2 regions of the Streptomyces kordofanensis genome follow, and region 1 is predicted to be linked to the other one. Evidence: riboswitches for the same ligand, from Rfam matches in the RefSeq annotation. Region 1 holds a riboswitch; the other holds the start of a gene.
The links. Region 1 has a riboswitch for cobalamin ahead of LUW75_RS23310 (energy-coupling factor ABC transporter permease). Riboswitches for the same ligand answer to the same signal wherever they lie in the genome.
Positions count from the first base shown of each region.

Region 1 (4,202 bases):
AGAACGGCGACGGCACCAGGAGGACGCCGCCCAGCAGGCACCAGGCGGCGATCCCCCAGCCGGTCCAGGCGGGCACGGCGACCCCGCGCCCGGCGAGGTGCCGCACCAGGCAGCCCAGCAGGACCAGGGGTACGGAGAACGATCCCGGACCGGCCCAGAAGGCGCCCTCGTTGCGCAGGGACTCCACCGTCGGCCCGCCTGCGCCCTCCAGGAGCGGGACGGCCGCCCACACCCCGCGCTCCGCCCAGCCGGCCACGCTCTCCCGGGCGAGGAGCACCAGCAGGGCCAGGTGGCCCGCCCCCAGCACGCACATGATCCCGCCCGCCCAGCGGAGCAGTCTTCTTTCCGATGCCATCGTGTCGGATCCCTCCCCCGGCGCGGCCCGCGCGGGACCGCCCCTGTTGTGTACGGCACCGTACATTTCTTCTGTACGGTAACGTACACAACCCGTCCGCAGCGCATGGAGGTGGCCCGATTCCCGCCGTCGCCCGCACCCCCCGGGACCGCTGGATCGAGGCGGGACTCGAAGCCCTCGCCGAGGGCGGGCCCGACGCGGTCCGCGTGGAGGCCCTCGCCGCCCGGCTCGGCGTGACGAAGGGCGGGTTCTACGGCTACTTCGACGGCCGTCCCGCGCTGCTCGCCGAGATGCTCGACGTGTGGGAGCGCCGCTGCACCCGGGAGATCCTCGCCCGGGTCGACGCCGAGGGGGCGGGCCGGCCGAGCGCCTCCGGCGCGTCGGGCAGCTCACCTTCTCGGAGGACCTGCACCGGATCGACCTCGCCGTCCGGCTCTGGGCGCGCCGCGACGGGGCCGTGGCGGAGCGCCTGCGCCGCGTCGACGACGAGCGCATGCGGTTCCTGCGCGGTGTGTTCGGGGCGTTCCTCACCGATCCCGACGAGGTCGAGGCGCGCAGCACCCTGGCGTTCGCGCTCGCCGTCGGCCGCCACTTCGTCGTGGCGGACCACCCCGGCTACACGACGGCGGAGGTCCTCGAACTCGCCGGGGCGTACCTGCTGCGGCCGCCGCGGGAGTCCCCGGGCGCCTGAGGCGCGCCGGCCCCCGCCGGCGGGGGCCGGCACCGCGTGCGGCGCCCCGCCGGAACCGGGTGTCGGGGACGGGCCGTTCGGCCCTCCCAGGGTGCCCGCTCGGCCCTGTGGGGCCGCTCCGCCGTGCGGGGAGGCTGGAGGGGTGATCGGATGGGAGGGCCATCCGTACGAAGGCCGACCGCACCCGGGAGATGGGTCCGATGACCGCCCCTACACCCGACGCGACGTCCCTGACGTCCTGGGTGGCCGATGCCGTACTGGCACCGTCGATGCACAACGCCCAGCCGTGGCGGTTCCGCTACGAACGGGCGCGCGGGGTGCTGACCCTGCGGATGGACCCGGCGCGCACGATGCCCCGTTCGGACCCGTCCGCGCGCGGGCTCCGCCTCGGGTGCGGCGCCGCCCTGTTCAACCTGCGGGTCGCCGCGGCGGACGCCGGATGGGAGGCGCGGATCGGGACGCGGCCGGACCCGGACGACCCGCTGCTGCTGGCCCGGGTCGCCTTCGTGCCGGCGCCGGACCGCGACGCCGTCGCCGACCTGCGCCCGGCCGTCCCCCGGAGGCGCACCAGCCGGGAGCCGTTCAGCGGGGAGGCCGTGCCCGGGCCGATCCTCGACGGGCTGCGCGGAGCCGCCCGGGCCGAGGGCGCGCACCTGGACCTCGCGGACGACTGGCGGGTGCAGGACCTGCTGACCGCCGTGTGGGACGCCGAGCGCGCGGAGGAGCTCTCGCCGGAGGTGCGCGGGGAGATCGCGCGGTGGACGGCGGACCGGGACGACACCGCCCCGGAGGGGATCCCGTCGTACGCGCTCGGCCCCCGCAGGTACGACGGCCGGGCGCCCGTACGGGACTTCCCCGGCGCCCGGCGGGACCGGGACCCCGCACCGGCGGTCTACGAGTCGCGGCCCTGCCTCGCCGTGCTGGGCACCCGCCGCGACGGTCCGGAGGACTGGCTGCGGGCCGGCCAGGCCATGGAGCGCGTACTGCTCCAGGCGACGCAGGACGGGCTGTCCACCTCGCTCAACTCGCAGGCCCTGGAGTGGCCGGAGCTGCGCTGGCTCGTGCGCGACCCGCTGTCGGAGGCGGCCTTCCCGCAGATCGTGATCCGCCTCGGCTACGGTCCCGAGGTCCCCGCCACCCCGCGCAGGCCGGTGGCCGAGGTCCTCGACGTCCGCTGAGGCGGCCCGCCCCGGAAGGGGGGAACGCCGTGGCCCTCGTCCACATCGGGTACGCGCCCGGGGCCGCGGGTCCCGGGCGGGCCGCCGCGCGTCCGCGGCCCGCCGCAAACGCGCGGCGGGTCCGTCGCCCGCGGCGGGGCGCGCGGCGCCGGAGGCGAGCGGCCACCGCGGGGGCGGGCCGGGCGTGGTTGTGGGGCGGCCGGTCGACGCACTACTGTCGCAGGGCCTTGGTGTACGGGAAACCGGTGCAGAGCCGGTGCGGCCCTCGCCACTGTGATCGGGAAGTCCGGCCCCATCCCCCGCGGAGGCGGGGAAGCCACTGGACCACCGCGGGCGACCGCGGCGTCCGGGAAGGCGGAGCCGAGGCGGTAGGACCCGTCAGCCAGGAGACCGGCCAGGGCACGTTGTCCATCCACGAGGTGCTGGAGAGGGTCTTCCCCACATGCATATCGCCGAGGGGTTCCTGCCCCGGGAACACGCGGTCGCCTGGACGCTGGCGGCCGCTCCGTTCGTCGTCCACGGCGTCCGGGCCCTGACCCGCGAGGTCCGGGCCAACCCCGAGTCGACGCTCCTGCTCGGCGCGTCCGGGGCGTTCACGTTCGTCCTGTCGGCGCTGAAGATCCCGTCCGTGACGGGCAGCTGCTCCCATCCCACCGGTACGGGGCTGGGCGCCGTCCTGTTCCGGCCGCCGGTCATGGCGGTGCTCGGCACGATCACGCTGCTGTTCCAGGCGCTGCTGCTGGCGCACGGCGGGCTCACGACGCTGGGCGCGAACGTCTTCTCGATGGCGGTCGCCGGGCCGTGGGCGGGGTACGCGGCGTACCGGCTGCTGCGCCGGTCCGGCGCGCCGCTGACGGCGGCCGTGTTCTCCGGCGCGTTCGTCGCCGACCTGTCCACGTACTGCGTGACGAGCGCGCAGCTGGCGCTGGCCTTCCCCGACCCGGGCAGCGGCTTCGCGGGGGCGCTCGCGAAGTTCGGGGGATCTTCGCGCTGACGCAGGTGCCGCTCGCGGTCAGCGAGGGGCTGCTGACCGTACTGGTCGTGCGGCTGCTGCGGCAGTCCAGCAAGGGCGAGCTGGCGCGGCTCGGGGTGCTCCCGGCGGCGGGTGCGGCGAAGGGGGCGGCGGTCCGATGAGCCGCAACGCGAGGATCAACCTCCTGCTTCTGCTGGCGGTCGCGGCGCTGGCCGTGCTGCCGCTGGCACTGGGGCTCGGCGAGGGGAAGGAGGAGCCGTTCGCGGGTGCCGACGCGCAGGCCGAGACGGCGATCACGGAGATCGCCCCCGACTACGAGCCGTGGTTCACCCCGCTGTACGAACCGCCCTCCGGGGAGGTCGAGTCGGCGCTGTTCGCGCTGCAGGCGGCGCTCGGCGCGGGGGTGCTGGCGTACTACTTCGGGCTTCGGCGCGGCCGGCGGCAGGGCGAGGAGCGTGCCCGGGCCGGTGCCGCGGCGGACGCCGGGGCCGACACCCGGGCCGACGGGCCCGCAGTGGCCGGGGAGTAGCCCGGGTGCTGCCCATCGACGCGGCGGCGCACGGCAGTCGCTGGCGCCGCCGCCATCCGGCCGAGAAGGCCGCGCTCGGTTTCGGACTGACCCTGTGCGCGGTGTCCCTGCCGCCGTGGCCGGGCGCCGTCCTGGTGACGGCGGCGGCGGTGGCGGTGCTGCTGGGCCCGGCCGGGGTGGCGCCGCGCCGGCTGTGGCGGGCCTGGCGGCTGCCGCTCGGGTTCTGCGTGACGGGGGCCGTGCCGCTGCTGCTGCAGGTCGGTGGTCCGGACGGGCTGGTGGCCCTGGCTCCGGGAGGCCCGGCGCACGCCGGCCGGCTGCTGCTGCGCACGTCGGCGGCGTCGCTGGGGCTGCTGGTGTTCGCGTTCACCACGCCCGTGTCGGACGTGCTGCCCCGGCTCGTACGGGCCGGGGTGCCGGCGCCGGTGGTGGACGTCGCACTGGTGATGTACCGGATCGGCTTCCTGCTGCTGGAC
Region 1 covers NZ_CP094264.1:5,123,985-5,128,186, reverse strand. The annotation lists gene LUW75_RS23325 (DUF6463 family protein) at 1-355, opposite strand, end outside; partial or broken gene LUW75_RS23320 (TetR/AcrR family transcriptional regulator) at 511-1,046, shown strand; gene LUW75_RS23315 (Acg family FMN-binding oxidoreductase) at 1,247-2,224, shown strand; cobalamin riboswitch at 2,436-2,637, shown strand; partial or broken gene LUW75_RS23310 (energy-coupling factor ABC transporter permease) at 2,667-3,358, shown strand; gene LUW75_RS23305 (energy-coupling factor ABC transporter substrate-binding protein) at 3,355-3,726, shown strand; gene cbiQ (cobalt ECF transporter T component CbiQ) at 3,732-4,202, shown strand, end outside.

Region 2 (4,202 bases), 2.6 Mb from region 1:
TCCGGCCCAGCTTCATCACCACCGCCGAGTCGGTCGCCGCGAGGCGGGCCGTCAGTTCGTCCTCGGGCAGCGTTCCCGGAACGATCGTCAGGACCTCCTCGGCCTCCACCAGCGGCTTGCCGATGGTCGCCGCGGCGGCGCTGACGGAGGTGACGCCGGGGACGACCTCGGTCTCGTAGCGGTGCGCGAGGCGTTTGTGCATGTGCTGGTAGGAGCCGTAGAACAGCGGGTCGCCCTCGGCGAGCACCGCCACCGTCCGGCCCGCGTCGAGGTGCGCGGCGAGCCGTGCCGACGCCTCCTCGTAGAAGTCGTCCAGCGCGCCCCGGTAGCCGCCGGGGTGGTCCGTCGTCTCCACCGTGAGCGGGTACGTCAACCGCTCCTCGACGTGGTCCTCACGGATGTGCTCCGCCGCGATGGACCGGGCGATGGACCGGCCGTGGCGAGCGCAGTGGTACGCGACGACGTCGGCCCGGGCGATGACCTCCACCGCGCGCAGGGTCATCAGCGACGGGTCGCCGGGGCCGAGACCGACGCCGTACAGCTTTCCGGTGCCGCCGGCCCCCGTGCCCGTCCCGGCGGAGGTTTCACGTGAAACGTGCGCGCTCATTCCGCCTCGCTCGCGATCGCGTTGACCGCCGCGGCCGCCATGGCGCTGCCGCCGCGCCGGCCCCGTACGACGATGTGGTCGAGGTCCGAGGCCGCCAGGGCGTCCTTGGACTCGGCGGCGCCGATGAACCCGACCGGTATGCCGAGCACCGCGGCCGGGCGGGGAGCGCCGTCGCGGACCATCTCCAGCAGCCGGAACAGGGCGGTGGGAGCGTTCCCGATCGCCACGACCGAGCCCTCCATGCGGTCGCGCCACAACTCCAGGGCCGCCGCGCTGCGGGTCGTGCCCAGCTCGGCGGCGAGATCCGGGACGGAGGGGTCCGAGAGGGTGCAGACCACCTCGTTGTCGGCGGGGAGCCGCTTGCGGGTGACACCGCTGGCGACCATCTGCGCGTCGCACAGGATCGGCGCGCCGGAGCGGAGCGCGGCGCGGGCGCGGGAGACGGCCTCCGGCGTGTAGGCGAGGTCGCGGACGAGGTCGACCATGCCGCAGGCGTGGATCATCCGCACGGCGACCCGGCTGACGTCGTCGGGCAGCCCCGCGAGATCCGCTTCGGCGCGGATCGTGGCAAAGGACTGGCGGTAGATCTCCGCGCCGTCCTTCTCGTAGTCGAACACTGTGCTCCCGCTCATCTCTGTGCCTGTGCGTCGTCGTTGTCTCGTCGCGCGGTCCGTACGGTGATGCCGTACGCGCCGTCGCCGGTGGCCAGGACGTCCACCCAGTCGCCCTGCGGGTGACCGCACCGCCGGTCGCATCCGGACCAGTGTGCGGGCAGCCCCCGGAGCGCCGCGTCGTCCAGCGGCCGGGCGTCCGCCCGTACGTCGGCCAGCGCCTTGCCGCAGCCCGGCCGCCCCGTGCAGGCGGTGACCGCCAGCCAGGGCGAGCCGGGACGGGTGAGGTACCCGGCGTCGTGCAGGGCCGCGAGCCGCTCCTCCGCCGCAGCGCGGCCGGGCAGGCCCGCCACGACGAAGCCCCGCCACGGGGTCACCCGCACCTCGCCGGCGGGCTCCGCCGCGAGGGCGCGGAGCTGCCCGCTGGAGACCCGCCCCAGGGGCGCCGCGACCGACACGGCGCGGTCGCCGACCAGGCCGGGCTCCGGCGGTGCGGCCACCGGCGGCGCATCCGCCCGGGCCGGTGACGCGGCCACCCCGGCACCGGCCAGACGCTCCGTCACGGCGGCCTCCACGAAGCGGCCGCCGGGCAGGTCGGCCACGCGCCAGGCACCCGTGCCCGACTCCCGGGCCACCGTCAGGAACGCCTCCGCGGCGGCCAGCGCGGCCGGCGGGGCGTCCTGTGCGGCCACCCGCCACGCCAGGCCCCCGATCCGTACCAGAGCGCGGCCCCCCGACTCTGCGAGCAACGTCACATCGCCGCCCAGCCCGACCACGTCCCCGCGCCCGTCGTCCACGGCGAAGAGGAAGCGCCCGGACAGACCCGTCGTCCAGGTGTGCGCGCACAGCAGCGCGTCCAGTTCCCGCGCCCACGCCAGGGCGTCCCCGAGTGCCCGTCCGTCCAGTCCGCACAGGGGCGAGACGACCACGTTCCGCACCCGTTCGTGCGCCGCCGACGGCAGCAGCCCCGCCTCGCCGAGCAGGTCCGCGAGGGTGGACCCGCAGTCGTCGGGCAGGCCGCGCAGGTCGATGTTGCCGCGTGAGGTGATCCCGATCCGGCCGTCGCCCAACCGGTCCGCCGCATCGGCCAGGGCATCCGCCTGCCGAGGTGTCAGGACCCCGGTCGGAAGCCGCAACCGGGCCAGCCCGCCGTCGTCCGCGCGGTGCAGCCGCAGCGCACCGGGGCACGCGTCGGCGCGGTCGCGGACACGGTCCCGTATGTGGGTTTCGCCCCCGTTCCGGGGCTTTGAGCGGCTGGGCGGCATGGCGGCGAGCATACGCGCAGCCTCTACTATGCAGACGGCACAGGGTCCCAGGACCCTAGGGAGGAAGCCCGGTGCGAGTCCGGCGCGGTCCCGCCACTGTGAGCAGGGCCTCCCCGGTCCCGCGAGTCAGGAACTCCCGCCACCCACGACCACCCGGGGCGAGGACACCCCGAGGAAGGCCCGGCACGCCGTGATCCTGCTGCTCTCGCACTCCGACACCGACCTGCTGAGCGCCCGCGCGGCCGGCGGCCCGGTCGAGTACCGGTTCGCCAACCCCGCACGCCTCCCCATCGACGAGCTGCCCGACCTCCTCGACGGCGCCGACCTCGTCGTCGTACGCCTCCTCGGCGGGCTGCGCGCCTGGGAGGAGGGCATCGACCTGCTCCGCGCCCAGGAACGCCCCGTCGTCTTCCTGACCGGCGAGCAGGCGCCCGACGCCCAGCTGATGGAGGCGTCCACCGTCCCCATCGGCGTCGCCACCGAGGCGCACGCCTACCTCGCCCACGGCGGCCCGGACAACCTGGAGCAGCTCGCCCGCTTCCTGTCCGACACGGTCCTGCTCACCGGCCACGGCTTCGACCCGCCGGCCGCCGCCCCCACCTGGGGCCCCCTGGAGCGCACCCCCCGCACCACCGACGGCCCGACCGTCGCCGTGCTCTACTACCGCGCCCACCACATGAGCGGCAACACCGCCTTCGTCGGCGCCCTCTGCGACGCCGTCGAGGACGCCGGCGGTCGCGCACTCCCGCTGTACGTCGCCTCCCTGCGCGCCCCCGAGCCGGAGCTGCTGGACCGGCTGCGCGGCGCCGACGCCGTCGTCACCACCGTCCTCGCCGCCGGCGGCACCAAGCCCGCCGAGGCCCAGGCCGGCGGCGACGAGGAGGCGTGGGACGCGGGTGCGCTCGCCTCGCTCGACGTGCCCGTCCTCCAGGCACTGTGCCTCACCGGGTCGCGCGCCGACTGGGAGGAGAACGACGAGGGCCTCTCCCCGCTCGACGCGGCCAGCCAGGTCGCCGTCCCGGAGTTCGACGGCCGGCTCATCACCGTCCCGTTCTCCTTCAAGGAGATCGACGAGGACGGCCTGCCCGCGTACGTCCCCGACCCCGAGCGCGCGGCCCGCGTCGCCGGGATCGCTGTCCGCCACGCCCGGCTGCGGCACATCCCGAACGCCGAGAAGCGCCTGGCGCTGGTCCTCTCCGCGTACCCGACGAAGCACTCCCGCATCGGCAACGCCGTCGGCCTCGACACGCCCGCCTCCGCCGTCGCCCTGCTGCGCCGGCTGCGGGAGGAGGGGTACGACTTCGGCGGCGAGGACGTGCCGGGCCTCGCGTCCGGCGACGGCGACGAGCTGATCTACGCCCTCATCGAGGCCGGCGGCCACGACCAGGACTGGCTCACCGAGGAGCAGCTCGCCCGCAACCCGGTCCGCATCCCGGCCGCCGACTACCGGCGCTGGTTCGCGACCCTGCCGGAGGAGCTGCGCTCGGCCGTCGAGGAGCACTGGGGCCCGCCGCCCGGCGAGATGTTCGTCGACCGGTCCCGCAATCCCGAGGGCGACATCGTCCTCGCCGCGCTGCGCCGCGGGAACCTGCTGATCCTCATCCAGCCGCCGCGCGGCTTCGGCGAGAACCCGATCGCGATCTACCACGACCCGGATCTGCCGCCCTCCCACCACTACCTGGCCGCCTACCGCTGGATCGCCACCCCCCGCGTCGGACG
Region 2 covers NZ_CP094264.1:2,571,226-2,575,427, reverse strand. The annotation lists gene LUW75_RS11855 (precorrin-2 C(20)-methyltransferase) at 1-607, opposite strand, end outside; gene LUW75_RS11850 (precorrin-8X methylmutase) at 604-1,239, opposite strand; gene cobG (precorrin-3B synthase) at 1,236-2,495, opposite strand; cobalamin riboswitch at 2,506-2,637, shown strand; partial or broken gene cobN (cobaltochelatase subunit CobN) at 2,674-4,202, shown strand, end outside.
Region 2: linked by a shared signal. The riboswitch ahead of cobN (cobaltochelatase subunit CobN) and the one ahead of LUW75_RS23310 (energy-coupling factor ABC transporter permease) in region 1 are both predicted to bind cobalamin.